DNA from 4 places in the Pseudalkalibacillus sp. A8 genome. Region 1 is predicted to be linked to each of the others. Evidence: riboswitches for the same ligand, from Rfam matches in the RefSeq annotation. Region 1 holds a riboswitch; each other region holds the start of a gene.

The links. Region 1 has a riboswitch for S-adenosylmethionine ahead of ACJROX_RS23720 (bifunctional homocysteine S-methyltransferase/methylenetetrahydrofolate reductase). Riboswitches for the same ligand answer to the same signal wherever they lie in the genome.
Region 2: it holds a riboswitch for S-adenosylmethionine, as region 1 does, so the genes downstream of both, ACJROX_RS08295 (LLM class flavin-dependent oxidoreductase) here and ACJROX_RS23720 (bifunctional homocysteine S-methyltransferase/methylenetetrahydrofolate reductase) in region 1, are expected to answer to the same signal.
Region 3: it holds a riboswitch for S-adenosylmethionine, as region 1 does, so the genes downstream of both, ACJROX_RS08190 (peptide-methionine (S)-S-oxide reductase) here and ACJROX_RS23720 (bifunctional homocysteine S-methyltransferase/methylenetetrahydrofolate reductase) in region 1, are expected to answer to the same signal.
Region 4: it holds a riboswitch for S-adenosylmethionine, as region 1 does, so the genes downstream of both, ACJROX_RS17340 (phosphoadenylyl-sulfate reductase) here and ACJROX_RS23720 (bifunctional homocysteine S-methyltransferase/methylenetetrahydrofolate reductase) in region 1, are expected to answer to the same signal.

What each region holds. Positions count from the first base shown of each region.
Region 1 covers NZ_CP174509.1:4,630,018-4,634,233, reverse strand. Annotated here, with positions in the region: gene metH (methionine synthase) at 1-857, opposite strand, end outside; gene ACJROX_RS23720 (bifunctional homocysteine S-methyltransferase/methylenetetrahydrofolate reductase) at 850-2,706, opposite strand; SAM riboswitch class I at 2,808-2,923, opposite strand; gene ACJROX_RS23715 (ABC transporter substrate-binding protein) at 3,550-4,216, shown strand, end outside.
Region 2 covers NZ_CP174509.1:1,601,462-1,605,677, forward strand. Annotated here, with positions in the region: gene ACJROX_RS08285 (LysR family transcriptional regulator) at 1-512, shown strand, start outside; gene ACJROX_RS08290 (hypothetical protein) at 895-1,065, shown strand; SAM riboswitch class I at 1,361-1,465, shown strand; SAM riboswitch class I at 1,571-1,675, shown strand; gene ACJROX_RS08295 (LLM class flavin-dependent oxidoreductase) at 1,770-3,155, shown strand; gene ACJROX_RS08300 (sodium:solute symporter family transporter) at 3,270-4,216, shown strand, end outside.
Region 3 covers NZ_CP174509.1:1,576,264-1,580,479, reverse strand. Annotated here, with positions in the region: gene ACJROX_RS08195 (L-cystine transporter) at 436-1,818, opposite strand; gene ACJROX_RS08190 (peptide-methionine (S)-S-oxide reductase) at 2,040-2,405, opposite strand; SAM riboswitch class I at 2,494-2,609, opposite strand; gene ACJROX_RS08185 (alpha/beta fold hydrolase) at 2,876-3,745, opposite strand; gene ACJROX_RS08180 (hypothetical protein) at 4,084-4,216, opposite strand, start outside.
Region 4 covers NZ_CP174509.1:3,365,589-3,369,804, forward strand. Annotated here, with positions in the region: gene ACJROX_RS17335 (anion permease) at 1-687, opposite strand, end outside; gene ACJROX_RS17340 (phosphoadenylyl-sulfate reductase) at 704-1,417, opposite strand; SAM riboswitch class I at 1,586-1,692, opposite strand; gene ACJROX_RS17345 (aspartate kinase) at 1,819-3,051, opposite strand; lysine riboswitch at 3,363-3,553, opposite strand; gene ACJROX_RS17350 (VOC family protein) at 3,750-4,216, opposite strand, start outside.

The DNA.
Region 1 (4,216 bases):
ATATTGAGCCACCCCTTTTCTGCAAAACCAGCAAGCTTTGTTGCCAGGGACTCTGGGGTTTCATGATACTGGCCTTCTTCATCAGGAAGTCCTGCGTTAGGGTAGCAGCTGATTGCTGACGTTGATAAATCAGAAAGGGCACGTACATGATCCTGCATGAATTCTGGTCCGGTGGCGCAGTTCAAGCCGACAGCGATCGGGTTCATATGTTTCAGCGAGATATAGAACGATTCAATCGTCTGGCCAGCAAGGGTGGTCCCCATCGGCTCAATCGTACCGGAAACGATCAATGGAACGGTCCGCCCCGTCTCCTCAAAAGCTTTCTGGATGCCTGAAAAACCAGCTTTTACGTTGAGCATATCCTGACTCGTTTCGAGAAGAAGCAGGTCAACATCCCCATCTAAAAGACCTCTCGCTTGTTCAGCGTATGAATCCGTCAGTGCGTCAAAGGTCGTTCCACCTGTGACACTTAGCGTTTTCGTAGTCGGTCCGAGAGCTCCAGCTACGAACCTCGGCCGATCTGGGGTTGAAGCTTTCTTGGCAGCCTTTTTGGCGATTTCGGCTCCTATTTTATTGATTTCATAGGCTCTGTATCCGAGTTCGTATTCATCCAACACGAGGCTTGTGCCACCGAATGTATTTGTTTCGATGATATCTGCACCCGCTTCGAGATAGGTCGTATGGATGGATTCGATCAGGTCTGGCGTAGTGATGTTCAAGTATTCATTACATCCATCATAAAATTCCCCGCCAAAATCGTCAGGGGTCAACTGGGCTTGTTGCAGCATCGTCCCCATCGCACCATCCATGATCAGGATTCTTTTTTGTAATTGTTGTTCAAATTGTTGATTAGACATTTTGTAGCCTCCTAGATGACTGGTTAAGATGATGTTCGTGTGCGTAGCGGGCAAGCTCTACTGTCATTGAGTATCGCATGAACGGCGTAACAAGGTAAATGCCGTTGAATAATCCGATTGCGGTATCGAGAAGGGATTTGGCGATTTTAACGCCCTCCTGACTAGCGCGTTTACGATCATCCTTGTATCTCGCCATACGTTCTCGAACCTCCGATGATAGCTTGATACCAGGCACTTCATGATGGAGGAAATCCGCATTCTTACTGCTTGTGAGCGGCATGATTCCGATATATATTGGAACATCCAAATGTTTGACAGCCTCATGGATTTCCAGCAGTTTTTCCTTTGAAAAGACGGGCTGGCTGATGAAATAATCTGCCCCGCACTCTATTTTCTTTTCCAAGCGCTCGACAGCTTTATCGATGTAGCGGACATTCGGGTTAAACGCAGCCCCGATAGAAAAGTTCGTTCTTTGATCAAGTTCTTTTCCTGATAACGAAATCCCCTGGTTGAACTGTTTAATGATTTTGATCAGCTCGAATGAGGTTACATCATAGACAGAAGATGCGCCTGGAAAATCCCCTACTTTTGTCGGATCACCAGTCACCGCAAGTACGTCACGTATGCCGAGTGTATGAAGCCCCATAATGTGTGACTGCAAGCCGATCAAGTTCCGATCCCGGCAAGTGATGTGGATAAGAGGACGCAGCCCGATCTGTTCCTTCACGATGGATCCGACGGCAGTGTTGCAAATACGGGGAGATGCTAAGGAGTTATCAGCAAGTGTAATCGCATCGATCCCCGCTTCCTTTAGTGCTCTTGCTCCTTCCATATAACGCGTAGTATCCAATTTTCTTGGTGAATCCAATTCAACAATGATCGATTGCCCGTCTTTCACTTTTTCATGCAGCGGTGGAGGTCCTGGCTGTGCGGGTGGTTGTACTGCAGTTTTAACAGTCTGTCTCGGTTTGACTTCTTTTTCTTTTACAGGTGACAATGATTCAAGCTCATTAGAGAAAGCCTGTATATGAGCAGGAGTCGTACCACAGCATCCTCCTAATAATCGTATTCCTTGTTCACGGAAGGAACGGGCACATTCTTTAAAGTAATCCGCATCACTTTCATACTGGAGCTTTCCATCCACATAGGAAGGCAGGCTTGCATTCGGATAGGCTGACAGGTAAGCATGCTTCGGAAGAGGGACTTCTTCCAAAGTCGATAGCATATGATAAGGACCGAGCCGGCAGTTGATTCCGATTATATCGGCTCCGTGTGTTTCCAGTTTTTCGAAAGCTTCTGTGATGTGTGTCCGATTTTGCATATAACCGGTCTCTTCCAATGAGACTTGCGCAATAATTGGTAATGACGTCTCTTTACGGGCGATGGTTAGGACCGTTTCTAATTCATTTAGATCATAAAAGGTTTCTAGTAAAAGACCATCTACATTTTCCGAAAGGAGGCAATATAATTGCTCTCGAAAGGTACGTTTGATTTCCTCCATGTTGATCGTGTGAGGTTTGATGCCTCGGATCCCTCCGATCGTACCCACGACATATGCGTCATCATCGGCAGCTTTCTTCGCCAATCGAACGGCAGCTGTGTTGATCTCTTTCACTTGATCCTGCAAGCCGTATCGCTCGAGCTTAATGTAGTTGGCGGCATAAGTATTCGTCTGGATGATACCAGCACCAGCATCGATATAAGCACGGTGAATATTAAAGATTTGTTCTGATTGTGAAAGGTTCAGCTCTTCAAAACATCGGTCCGATCCATATGAATGGAGCAGCGTCCCCATCGCTCCATCACCGATCAATATTTTATCGTGCTTTAATTCATCTAAAATTCCCATCTGAATCCCCCTGAAATATTTGTAATTTCGTAGCCTGGCTGATTTTTCAAAAAGAAAAAAGCCTTCTATAAGAAGAAGACTTTAGTATCGACGTGTCGTTCTTCTTATCTTCACAAGCGGAAAACCACTTGTTGGAATTAGCACCTTTTCAATGTTCGGAACACTGATGGTTGCTGAGGTTTCATAGGGCCATTCCCTCAACCTCTCTGGATAAGAAACAGAATTTTTAAATTTCATTAAATTTACAACAAAACGCAGGAAACTTCAACCCTTTTTAAAGAAAAACTAAAAGCTTTTTAAGCCCTTTTAACCGATTGAAAAACTAGGTATTACCTGTATTCAAAAACTGTGTAAAAGGCTTTCCAGATCAAAACGCGAGAATTCATTGAATTAAAAATTTAGAAAATTTTCAAAAAACTATTGAATTGAAAAGGCTTTCATGATAATTTTTAATATAAGGTTATCGAAACGTTTCGACGAAATACATGCTTGATTTCAAAAATTGATGGGTATTGAGATTTTATTATCCATTATTTAAAGGTGAAGAAGATCAATATAAAAGATCATAAAAACTAGGATAATAGTAGCAGTAACTATTGTTATGATGGGGTATTTCCACCATGAGCCATAAGAATCCACTTTTGTACTCACTTAAAAAGAATATTAATTTCATTATTTTCCCCTTTTCTGAGAGGGTAAAAATATTAGTTTTTATCGATACGTTTCAATTTGTCGTCAGGTTCTGAAATGGGCAATCCAAAGCTGAGATAAAAGGGGGGCTGTAGTTTTTAATAACTGGTTACACGTGCCTGGTACAAAAAAAACAAAAAGTGAGGGATTAGATTGAAGGTTAAACCGCTATTCCAATGCTTATTAGTTGTATTGCTTATCCTAGTTGCGGGGTTGGCAGGATGCTCCAGCAATGAAGGAGCAAATTCTGAAACTGAAAATTCAAATGGAAATTCCGAGAAGGACGAGTCTGCTACTGATTCCGATGAAAAAATAACGATTACATATGGAACATGGCAGGAGGATAAAGAAGTCGATCAGGTTATCAAAGCATTTGAAGCTTCACATCCAAATATTAAGGTAAAGAAAGATAAATCACTTGGATGGCCTTGGAATGAAAAACTCTCTGCTGCTGCGGCTGCAGGTAAATTACCGGATGTATTTTGGACCTTTGGTGTGCCGACAGCAGTTACAAACGGATGGCTTGAAGATTTGACACCATATTTAGAAAAAGATGATAACTACGATCCTGAGAAAACGTTTGAAAGTATCCTCCAAACCGCTAATTATGATGGGCATCAATACGCGATGCCACATTCGATGCATGCAATCGTGATGCTTCTTAATACGGATTTATTTGAAAAAGAGAATGTTCCTGTACCGGATAGCAGCTGGACTTTAGATGATTTAAGGAAATCATCTGTCCAATTGACCAATTATAATGAACACCAATTCGGTTTTCTGAATCCTAGAGCTTACCGTGAAGTACTGCCTGTTCAAT
Region 2 (4,216 bases), 3.0 Mb from region 1:
AATACAAAGTCACATCAGGATGGAGCAGTGAGATTGCACCGTTATTGCCTAAGAAGGATATCCATATTGCATTTGTGAAGGGAGATTTCAATTGGGTGGATGAAAAACATTTATTGTTTGAAGAAACGATATGTATCGTCTCCAAGGAACCGATCCATTTGGATGAACTCCCCGAATTGCCGAGGATCGATTATCGGTCCGAATACTCTCTAAAGAGCGTAATCGATGACTGGTGGTCTGAAAATTATCCACATCCCCCATTGATCAATATCGAAGTGGATAAGGTCGATACGTGTAAGGAGATGGTGCTTAACGGTTTAGGGTATGCGATCATGCCGAGCATGATTTTAAGAGATACGGAAGGATTATATACCATCGATCTGAATACAAAAGAGGAAGAACCATTATTGAGGAAAACGTGGATGCTATACCATAAGGAATCCTTGAATTTGAATATGGTACGGGAGTTTGTCAGATTCATAGAAAGCATCGACATGAATGAAGACTTTTAAAATTAGATGCCGCTATGTTGTTGATATTTCAATAGCGAAATTTCGTAGAAATCAACAATGAAGAGTACAAAGCCTAAAATCAAGTCATTCTATTGACTGAAAAAACTATTTTCTCTATCATCAGCACAAACCGATCTCCTGCTAGTTTAATAGAATAGAGTATCATGCTCTTGGAGGTGATGCTCTATTGAGAAACATTTTGTTCGTTATCAATCTTATTTTCCTCCTTATGAAATTTTCCAGTTGTGTCCAATCTGTTCGCCGCATGAAGCGATCCTGAATCGATGTATAGATGATCGGCCGAAAAAGGAACGGAAGGCCAATATATTGAACTGGCTTAAGGGGATAAAATGGTGATTTACTTTGTACTTATCATGATTTTTTGTTTCTGAAAGTTTGTGGGAAAATTACTGGAACCGTTTCAACAACACAGATCTATTTCGACGCTTTCCTCCCTTATGGAGGAGAGCAATGGGCGGTACAGGGAACAGAGCTTCAGTTCACTTCAGATAACTTGCTGCTTCCATTAATTATCGTAGTCAACGGACAGTAGAGGGCAAAGAAACAGATAGGTTGTCTATGGACGCTTCATACGGACAGTCGAGGGCAAAGAAACGGATGGAGTTGCTCTATGGACGCTTCATACGGACAGTCGAGCGGAAAAAACGGATAGAGTTGCTCTATGGACGCTTCATACTTGCGGATTGCTAGCGGAAAGCGAGTATATTTCTCAAGCTATTACAATAGTTTTTTGATAAAATATTTTTAAAATTCAATTTTCCTGTTGACAGGTCGAAGTGTAAGTAGTAAATTATGAATCATATTAAAAATTTCATCTGAACGAATTTTTCTTATCCAGAGAGGTGGAGGGACTGGCCCTGTGAAACCTCGGCAGCAGGCTTTTAGAGCACTGTGCCAACTCCAGCAAGCATCCAATGCTTGAAAGATAAGAAGAGCCGAGTGATTCTGTATTCTCAACCTCTTCTTTTTAAGAAGGGGTTTTATTATTTTATAAAAGGAGGATGCACGTGTACCACCGACTCTAAATGAATAGTGATTTCTTATCCAGAGAGGCAGAGGGACTGGCCCGATGAAGCCTCGGCAACAGACTTATCAAAGTACTGTGCCAATTCCAGCAAGCTTTTACGCTTGAAAGATAAGAAGAGCCTTAGACGTGACCAACGACCTCTTCTTATTTTCAGAAGAGGTTTTTTCTTTTTCAAAAAAACTTACAACAATCCTTGAGGAGGAGAAGAAATGACAAAACGAATTCTGTTGAATGCATTTGATATGGCTTGTGCAGGACATCAATCACCGGGGTTATGGGCGCACCCGGAGGACCAATCGGACCGTTATAACGACATCAATTACTGGGTGGAGCTCGGACAACTGCTTGAAAAAGGGAAATTCGATGGACTGTTCCTGGCGGATGTCGTCGGTGTTTACGATGTGTACAAAGGAAGTCGGAACGCTGCAGTACGCCAGGGTGTCCAGGTTCCGGTCAATGATCCGCTTCTGCTTGTTCCAGCGATGGCGCAAGCGACCAAGAATCTCAGTTTCGGCCTTACGTACACGTTGACCTATGAACAGCCTTACACGTTGGCAAGACGGTTCTCGACACTTGATCATCTGACAAACGGACGGGTTGCCTGGAATATCGTTTCTTCCTATCTCGACAGTGCTGCACGGAATTATGGACTGAGCCAGCAGATCGGGCATGATAACCGTTATGAGCTTGCGGAGGAATTCCTGGAAGTGGTCTATAAGCTGTGGGAAGGCAGCTGGGAGGACGATGCGGTTAAGCACGACAAAGATACGAGAGTGTTTGCCGATCCTGAAAAAGTGCATGAGATCGATCATGATGGGAAGCACTTCCGCGTCAAAGGTATTCATCTCTGTGATCCTTCACCGCAACGTACGCCGGTCCTTTACCAGGCAGGAGCATCACCTCGTGGAAGGAAATTCGCATCACACCACGCGGAATGTGTCTTTGTCGCAGGTCCGACACCACAGATCGTAAGAAAGACGGTCGATGATATCCGTCAAAAGGCAGAAGAGAGTGGACGTGGTCGGGATAGCATCAAGGTATTCACTGTGTTTACACCGATCGTCGGCCGGACGGAAGAAGAGGCGAAACGAAAGCATGAAGAACAGAAGAGCTACGTGAGCTATGACGGAGCATTGGCGCTCCTGGGCGGTTGGACTGGGATCGATTATTCACAATTGGAACCGGACCAAACACTTGAATATATCGAGAACGATTCGATGCGGTCAGCGGTTGAAATCTTTACGACAGCCGATCCGGAAAAACGATGGACGGTGGAGGAACTGGCGAAGCATGTCGGGCTTGGTGGACGCGGACCTCTTGTCGTCGGCTCACCGGAACAAGTCGCTGATGAACTCGAACGCTGGGTAAGGGAAGCGGATGTCGATGGCTTTAATATCGCTTATACATTGGCACCGGGAACATTCAAGGACTTCATCGAGCTGGTCGTACCGATTTTACAAGAAAGAGGCCTCGTTCAAAAGGATTATGAAGAAGGAACCTATCGGGAGAAATTGTTCGGATCTGGGAAGACACACCTCCCTGACACACATACTGGAACACAATATCGTAAGCGCAAAGAACTTGAAACGGTTTAAAGGCGGGATAGCATGTTAACTTTCTATTTTATCGGACTTGCAGCATTTTGGATTGTAGGACTTGGACTATGGAATCACCTATACCCGAAGGAAAGTAAGGAGGGGAAATCATAAATGGGATCATACGCGACATCATTTATCTGGATAACGATCACACTGCTCATCGCTTATTTCATATTCGTCATCTGGCTCGGGAAGAAAGGAGCTGTCCATAGCCGTACGCTCGTCGGGTTCACAATCGCGAAAGGGAAGGTGAATCCGTGGATCGTCGGGATGAGCTTCGGGGCATCCTATGCCAGTGCCAATCTTTTCCTCGGGGTGCCAGGTTGGGCGTATACGTACGGGTACTCTGCGTTATGGTGGACCCTCGGCTGTTTCGGCGTCTCCTGGTTCGGACTGCTCTTGTTCGGCAAGACATTCTGGAAATACGGTCAAAAAAACGGAGGGGTCGTAACGCTCCCGGAATGGCTCGGTTCTCGTTATAAAAGCAGCACCATCCGCGTCCTCGTCGCGTTGTTGATCCTGTTCAACGTTTATTATATCGTCGGTCAGAACGTCGGTCTTGCGACGATGTTCGAAACGATCATCGGTATCCCATATACGTGGGGAGTCGTACTTGGAGTAGTGATTACGATCCTTTATGTCGGCTGGGGCGGTGCATTCGCGCAGTTGGTAAGTGACGGCATCCAGGGCATCATCATGTCGATCACATCCGTCGTCATATTCGTTTCATTGCTATGGACGATCGGAGGCGGCCTTGGGGTATTCGGTAAGCTCCAAGGACAGCTTGCTTCGGCAAGTCCGCAATTGCTATCCGCGACATCAACAAGTGACGGTCCTTTTTCAAGCGGATTTTCGATCCTGTCCATCCAGTGGCTGTTGTTCAGTTTCGTACTATTGCCGCATCTGATGAATAAAATTCTGACGCTCGATGATGCGAAACAGCTGCGGCCGTTCACACTGTCTGCCGGGATCTCATTGTTCTTGTTGTCGACGCTGACGGTCTTTGCCGGTCTTGCTGCCCGTGTCATCCTGCCGAACTTGGATGCAGCAGATAAGGC
Region 3 (4,216 bases), 3.0 Mb from region 1:
TCCACAATAGGGACAATTAGAAATCACGAATCCCTATACCATGTAAATGTAAAGCAAACGATATTAATTTTTAATTGCCTTGGGCTCCTGGATCACCTTATTAGTTGGATATACACAAAATCACTAATGCAACTAAAAAGAATCCCAAATGCTTTTCACTTGGGACTCTTTTTTCTCTAAGCATGGCTCTACCACAGTTAATACACTCGGAGCATTTATGGTTGAACTGGTTTGTCAACTTAAGCGAGCCTTTCAAAAAAATTAGAATTAATTATAAAGTAATTTCCTATGATTTATTTCAGCTAAAAATTGGATAGCCAAATATGATATTCAGAATAAAATGTATGGGGTCAGGTACTAACATTTGAGCACTGTCGGTCTAGCACATAAAAAATGTATTATTTGTACATGAATGGTGCCTGTCACCAATTTAATTTACGCTTCTACAACATTTTGCTGCTGGTAGACTTCGTTTTCGAATTCTCCTGTGGCTCTGCTTGTTAGGATACCAGATGTCATTGCTCCACTGACGTTTACAGCAGTACGGCCCATGTCGATAAGAGGTTCAACTGAGATTAACAGCCCAACAATCGCAATTGGAAGATTCATGACGGATAGTACGATGAGAGCTGCAAAGGTTGCTCCTCCCCCGACACCTGCGACACCAAATGAACTGATTGCCACTACCAAAATTAGAGAAATAATAAATGATGGACTTGTAGGGTCAACACCGGCGGCTGGAGCTACCATAACGGCTAACATTGCCGGATAAACACCAGCACATCCATTTTGACCAATTGAAAGTCCAAAGGAACCAGCAAAGTTTGCAATCCCTTCCGAAACACCAAAATCCTTTGTTTGTGTCTTAATTGTCATCGGCAGTGTTCCAGCACTTGTACGTGATGTAAAGGCAAATGTTAAAGTTGGCAGCCCTTTTTTTACATAATTTACAGGGTTTAGTTTTGCAAATGACAACAACAGTAAATGCACAATAAACACCAAAATTAATGCCACATAAGAAGCCACAACAAACTTGCCTAATTTCATGAATGCGTCATAATCACTTGTAGCAGCAACTTTTGTAATAATTGCCAGGATACCATATGGTGTTAGACGGAGAATTAACGTTACAACTCTCATGATAACAGCGTATAAACTATCGATAATTTTCGCAAAAAATTCAGCAGGCTCAGGATCTTTTCGTTTTACTCCAAGGTAGCCAATCCCGACAAATACAGCAAAAAATACAACTGCAATTGTAGAGGTTGCACGAGCACCTGTTAAATCTAGAAATGGATTGCTTGGAATTAACTCAAGGATTTGTTGAGGAATCGTCATATTTTCTACAGTCACAGCACGTTCCTGTAATTGCTCATTTCGAGCGTTCTCTGCATCACCAGCAGTTAACTCTATGCCATCAAGTCCAAATCCTAACGCGGAACCAATTCCAATTGCTGCCGAAATAGCAGTCGTTCCAAGCAGTATTCCAATGACAAGGAAACTAATTTTCCCGATATTTTTAGTCAATCTTAATTTCGTAAACGCTCCGACAATTGAAATGAATACCAGCGGCATTACAACCATTTGTAATAGTTTTACATAACCACTGCCAACAATGCTAAACCAATCAATTGTTCCGACTGTAACTTCATGCCCAGTTCCATAGATTGCATGAATTATATAACCGAAAATAATACCTAAACCTAAGCCTGTGAATACGCGTTTTGAAAAAGATACATGCTTCTTTTGCATTAAGAACAAACCAAACATAAGCAATAATAATACCGCGACGTTTACGAAGATAAGAAATGTGTTCATCTTTTTCCCCCTTTTCGTTTATTAATCTATTTTACGAAATTTTAATACGTGTATTCCTATAATTTAAGTAGGAATTAGAATATTTTTTACTATTCTTACTTTTTCGATTATTTTAAATACATATTATGCTCCGAGTAATATCCCTAAGAAAAACCGGAGGCCGCTGAATAGGAAGTATTTTACTTATTGCGATGTTCTGTGGTTACAATGTGAAATTTTTATTAAGACATAAATTTTATCTCTTTTAGGTCATTAATATGTTCACATGCTGGAGTAATTCTTGTAATAATTTTATCTTTAAAAATATGTTTCAGCTCACTTTTCTTTTGTTTAGCTAATGTTAATTGGTTTTTATCAGAGAAGAAAATCAATGATTGATTTCCTTCTTTAGATGTTGGGTCATGTAAGTCAAAAAACAATTCTAATAATTCATTATAAGATACCTTCCAGGGATTAATCCATATTTCTACTATATCTAGATTTTTCCCTCTTAGATGTCCTATTCGAACATTTTCAATACCACGAAAACCTGTAATAAAAGCTTTTTGACTAAAAAACCCGCTTGCACCAAACACTGCTCTTTCCATTTAATCTCGCTCCTTTGAGCGATAAGCCTCTTTCCATTTAAAAAACCTCTCTTTGTTTAAAGAGAGGTTCGTATTATTACATACTTTCCTCTCATCTTTCAAAGGTTGACACCTTTGTAGGAATTAGCACCGTTCAAGACAATATTTTGACTTGATGGTTGCCGGGTTTCATAGGGCCTATCCCTCCACCACTCTGGATAAGAAGTTATCGCTATTTATTTTTATTTAAATATTTTATTGTTACTGATATTATCATTCAGTTATCTAAAATTCAAGTAATATCATGAAAATAAATAAATTGAATTTACATATCAATCTCCTTCAACGATTCTTACACCACAATCTTGCCCAATTCAAAAAGACACACTTAAAGAATTGCGCCCTTTTCTTTAATAAACAATTAGGTTGACTGCAAACCGACACCCCTTCATTATCTAAGCCAATGCTCTCCTGCTTTTTTTTTGCGAGTGTTAATCGTCTGACGCGTGCTGCAAAATCGCTGGTATGACAACGTCCCAGACCGCCCGAGGAAGCTCGTGACCGGTGTCTTCTAAGGTGAGCAACTGGGTATCAGGGATCTCCTTCTCTAAGGCAAGTGCATTTCCATAGGGAAAGAAGGGATCCTCGGTACCATGAATCACAAGAGTTGGAGCACCCACCTCTCCGAGTCGTTCCCTCCAACGATCGCCCTTGTCAATAAGAGGTGGGTTTTTCATACTCGACGCAATGTTTGTGCTGCGATCGAAGATGCGCCCTGCAAGGTCATATTTAGTCGTTTTGTCAAAAAAATGTGAATTGGAAAGTGCATATTGAAAATCGACAATGTAATCGATCACTTCTGCCCGATTTGACCAGTCTGGCTCCGGCGCTTCTCTAATGTGTGCCATGAACTCCTCCGAATGTTCTGGAAGGTCGAGATCAGTAGGACCATGAGCGTTGGGTCTTGTTGAAATTAGAGTTAATGATGTAACCCGATCAGGATAATCAAGTGCCACCAGTTGGCCAATCCATCCGCCTACTCCGAAACCTACGAGATGGGCGTCGGCCAGTCGGAAGATGTCGAACAGGCCGACGACGTCCGCAGCCAGATCGCGGAGGCTATACTGCGTGTCCCCCGGCTCGTAGGTGACAGATCGGCCGAAGTCGCGGGTGTCATAGCGAATAACGAATCGGGAGCCTGCTGCGAGGCGCTCGCAGAACACGTCCTCCCACCAGTGCATTGAGCAGGCCAACGGCGCGCCGCTGATAAGGATGATTGCAGGGTCCTTGGGATTACCGAAAGTCTCAACGCAGAGGTCAACCCCGTTAGCTCGGACTATCCTTTCGTTATTATATGGCATATATAATTTTTCCTCCTTTGTATGTTTGTCGGATTACTCCCTTTGGTATTGTTTTAATCTTTTCTATCTAGATAAACCCTTTTCATTAGATTATTCACATACACTTTCTCAATATTTCTTTTCGATTACTATTTTTGAGAACACGGTATGGTACGGGGATATAAGATGAATATTTAGTAAATTGAGCAATTCCTGTTATTCAGTAACACGTCAAATAATATTGACTTCTAACTCCCTTTCTGAAATACCTACCTTTATTCAACAAAATGGCCCTATTCATAAAAAAGGGTGCAGTTCATATTACAGAAAAGCGTCCGTTACTTGAATAAGAATTAAATTTATAAGTCGTTATTTTCAATCAAGATTTGATTGTGAATATGGTGTTCCATATGCTCAAGATAATCTTGTATAAGCCACTCTAGTGTTTTACGTTGATTATTTCCTATATCACATAGGTTGGATAACTTTTCG
Region 4 (4,216 bases), 1.3 Mb from region 1:
GTTTGTCTCCAACACCTTTCCTCCAAAGAGGATTGCTCCTAAAGCAATGAATCCACCTCCAATCAACGTTCCATGTGAGATAGAAATCATTCCAGCCCCAACCAACGGACCAATCGCATTGGCGACATTGTTCATTCCGGCTGAAAAAGCTTCCAAAAACCCCATCAGGATCAAAAGAACGGTCAACCATTTCTTCCAATTCCCCTCTAGAACAGTATGGTATCTATTCTGGATGGATTGGATCATTTTCCCGAAGATCAGGGCAATTACGAAAGCAATGATCGGAATTAGAATCCATATCAGGACAACGGTCAGTAAGCTTTTTACATAGAGTGATTGGTACGCCAGCCCCACACCAACGACCGATCCGACAGTGACTTCACTCGTGGATAACGGAATCCCGATCAGATTGGCGAACCCTAATGAAATGGTGGCCGCACCAAGGATGATGACTGCTGTCTGGGTTGTGATGATGTCTTCAGGGACGATTCCGGAGCCGATTGTTTCGACGACTTCCCCCCCACCTATGACCGCTCCAAGAAAAACACCTGTTCCACAAATGACCAAAGCGATGATTTTCTTGTTTATCGCACCCGACCCGTAAGAGACGCCCATTGATGCGGCAGCCCCGCTCGCCCCCATATTCATGGCGAAGAAGAAAGCAACTGAAAATGCAATCAGAATCATTTAACGTCTGCTCCCCTCATGATAGGTGCAGACCGCATTCTGTCTTCTTCAAATTCGTCCATCTCCCTGCTCGTAAATCAGCAGCATCATCTGTCGGTAAAGTGCATTTCTCACATCCGATGCTTGGATATCCCTGATCATGGAGGATGTTATAGGGAAGGTCATGGTCATTGATGTATCGCCAGACATCTTTCCAGGACCAGTGAATCAAGGGACAAACTTTGATTGCTCGAAACTTTTCGTCTTTATTGATGAACTCTGTGTCTCTCCGCGTAGGTGATTGTTCTCTTCTAAGCCCCGATATCCAAGCTTTATATCCTGATAAAGTCTGCGCGAGCGGAACCACCTTCCGGATGTGACAGCATTGGGTCGGATCATGTTCCCAGAGGTTCTCTCCATACGTTTCAGATTGTTCTGCTACTGTCAATTCAGGTCTTTTCATTTCAATTTGTAATTGCGGATAACGAGCTTTCACTCTTTCAATCAATTCATATGTCTCGTCGAAGTGAAGCCCGGTATCCAGGAAAACGATTTTTGCATATGGTTTAACTTTAGAAATCAAATCGACCAATACAATCCCTTCAGCCCCGAAGCTGCAAGCATAAATGAGGTCCTCCTTGTACTGGCCGTAAGCCCACTCCAATACCGGTAAAGCACCTTTGGTTTCAGAGTCTATGGAGATATCCAGTTTATTGTCAGACCATGTTTTGTACGTTATTAATTGTCCCAAATTAATCCCTCCTATCGTTTCTGTGAAAAAAGAAAGAGGCAACCCTAACCTGTTCAAAGGTTAAAGTCGCCTCTAGTTTGTCTAGTCAGCAGCCTTTTCAACTTTTCAATATTTGAGAATAAATAAAAGCCTTCCAAATTGGAAGACTCTCAGGCTAATCATCGTTTCACCTTATCTACCAAAATGGGAATCCATTTTGCTGGATTTAGCACCTTGCATACATGCAGGTTGCCGGACATCATTGGGCCAGGTCCCTCCGTCACTCTTGATAAGATTTAATTTGTTTACCATTCTAACTATTCCAAATGCAAAAGTCAACAGTCTTTTTTTGATTGTTTCGATTATTTTTACAGGTCGTTCTTCTCGATCCTTGCATAGCAGTATACAGGAGTCAATTTTTATTACACTTGGACAGGTTTTCTTTCTACAAGTTCAAATGCTTCATGCAAGCATTCAACTGCAGAGATCATTGCTGTGCTATCGACAATCGTAGACACTTTGATTTCTGACGTGCTGACCATCTTGATCTTTATTCCATGAGAAGCGAGAGCATCAAACATTTTAGCTGCGACACCTGGATTGGAAATCATTCCTGATCCCACGATCGATACTTTCGCAAGATCTCCATCATAGGTAATATGATCATAATTCAATTGAGGCTGGTATTCACTCAACACTTCCAATGCGTTATTGAGCACCGCTGAATCCAATGAAAAAGAAATATCCGTGGATTCATTGCCGTTCGTGTTTTGGATGATGATATCTACATTGATTTTGTGATCAGAAAGAATGGTAAATAACTTTGATAAAGTAGATATATCATCCTGCAATCCATGGACCGTCACTTTTGTAACATTATCTTCAAATGCAATTCCCCGAACTGTAAGATTTCCTTCCATAGAAACTTCCTCCTCTATCATTGTTCCGGTTTCTTTTTCCATACTTGAACGAACCTCTAATTTCACGTTATAATTTTTGGCAAATTCGACTGATCTAGGATGTAGGACTCCCGCCCCTAGATTCGCCATTTCAAGCATTTCATCATAAGAAATGGAATCCAACTTTCTTGCTTCTTTCACCACTCTTGGATCAGTAGTATATACACCCGTAACATCTGTATAGATCTCACACTTTTCAGCTCTTAAAGAAGCAGCCAATGCTACGGCGGTCGTATCGGATCCTCCTCTTCCAAGCGTGGCGATTTCATCGTCATCCGTCAGCCCCTGGAATCCAGCAACTATGACAATGTTTCCAGCAGCTAAGTACCCATTGAGTCGTTTTGTATCGATATCTAGAATCCTTGCATTGCCATGAGTGTTTTCCGTTTGGATCCCAGCTTGCCAACCTGTAAGTGAAACAGATTGATAGCCATTTTCTTGTAACGCCATTGCTAATAATGACATCGAAACCTGCTCTCCTGTTGAAACGAGCATATCAAGTTCCCTTTTTGAGGGATTGTTAGAAATATCGTTCGCCATTTGAATCAAATGGTCAGTGCTTTTTCCCATTGCTGAAACGACGACAACGACATCCTTACCTTGCTTGTAAGTATCGATGACCCGATCGGCCACATTTTGAATTCGTTCAATTGAACCTACAGATGTACCACCAAATTTTTGTACAATTAATCCCATCTTTACATTCCTTTCGTTTGAAAAAGATAAAGAAAACTTGGCAAAGCCAAGCCTGTGGCGACGGCTGAGCCTTAGTTCCTCGAAAAAGCAAATGCTTCTCCTTCGTGCGGAGTATTGCTTCCGAAGTGAACAGCTTGTGCACTTATACTTAAGAAAGTATTTATACTTTCTTATAGTGTAAAAAAGGATTGACTCATTAAAAGTGTGACGGACGTTTTATTTGAACCATCAAAAAAAATGGTTGAAATAAATAAACAAATCGTCAGACCTTGAGAGTCAATCCTCAAACGTCTGCCACACTTATTCCCTTTACGTGAGATAGTCCTCCATACGACAGCTGGGACTCTGGTCGTATGACAGCCCTGTACTTATTCAGTACAGGTCCAGCCAAATGCTCGTTGAGAAACAATTCGGCTTCGGCGAATCCCCCTTTCCTATGCACTCATTAGAGCTCAACCTCTTCATGCAAAGTACTTTTGGTTTTCGCGCCTCTACCATCACTTCAATGAAAATGTACTTGAAGTGTGGCCAATAAATTTAATTGTTTGTTATTTTAACAGATACATAAAAATGAAACAAGGCTTTTTTCAGAATAATTATTTGATGGAAATAATCATTAAAAAAGACACATCTCATGTTCCATGAAATGTGTCCACCCAGTACACTCATATTATTCCTATAGACAAATATAGCTGTCTTTAGTTCTTTGTCAATGGTTCATATGCTTTTTGTAAATCTTTTATATTTATTTTCTTCATCTGAAGCATAGCTTTCATGACTCGTTGCGATTTTTCAGGATCAGGGTCATTCAACATTTCTCTCAAAACGGCAGGAACGATTTGCCAAGATACGCCATACTTGTCTCTAAGCCAACCGCATTGCTCTTTTTCCCCACCAATGGATAGCTTATCCCATAACCCATCCACTTCATCCTGCGTCTCACAATCCACTAAAAATGAAATGGCAGGTGAGAAAGTGAAATGTGGGCCACCGTTCAGCGCTACGAACGATTGACCCTCAATATCAAAAGTTACAGTCAATACACTTCCCTCAGGACCAGGCCCTGCTTCTCCATACCGAGTCACATTCACAATCTTTGAATCCTTGAAAATTGAAACATAAAAGTTGGCTGCCTCTTCAGCTTGATGATCGAACCATAAGTTTG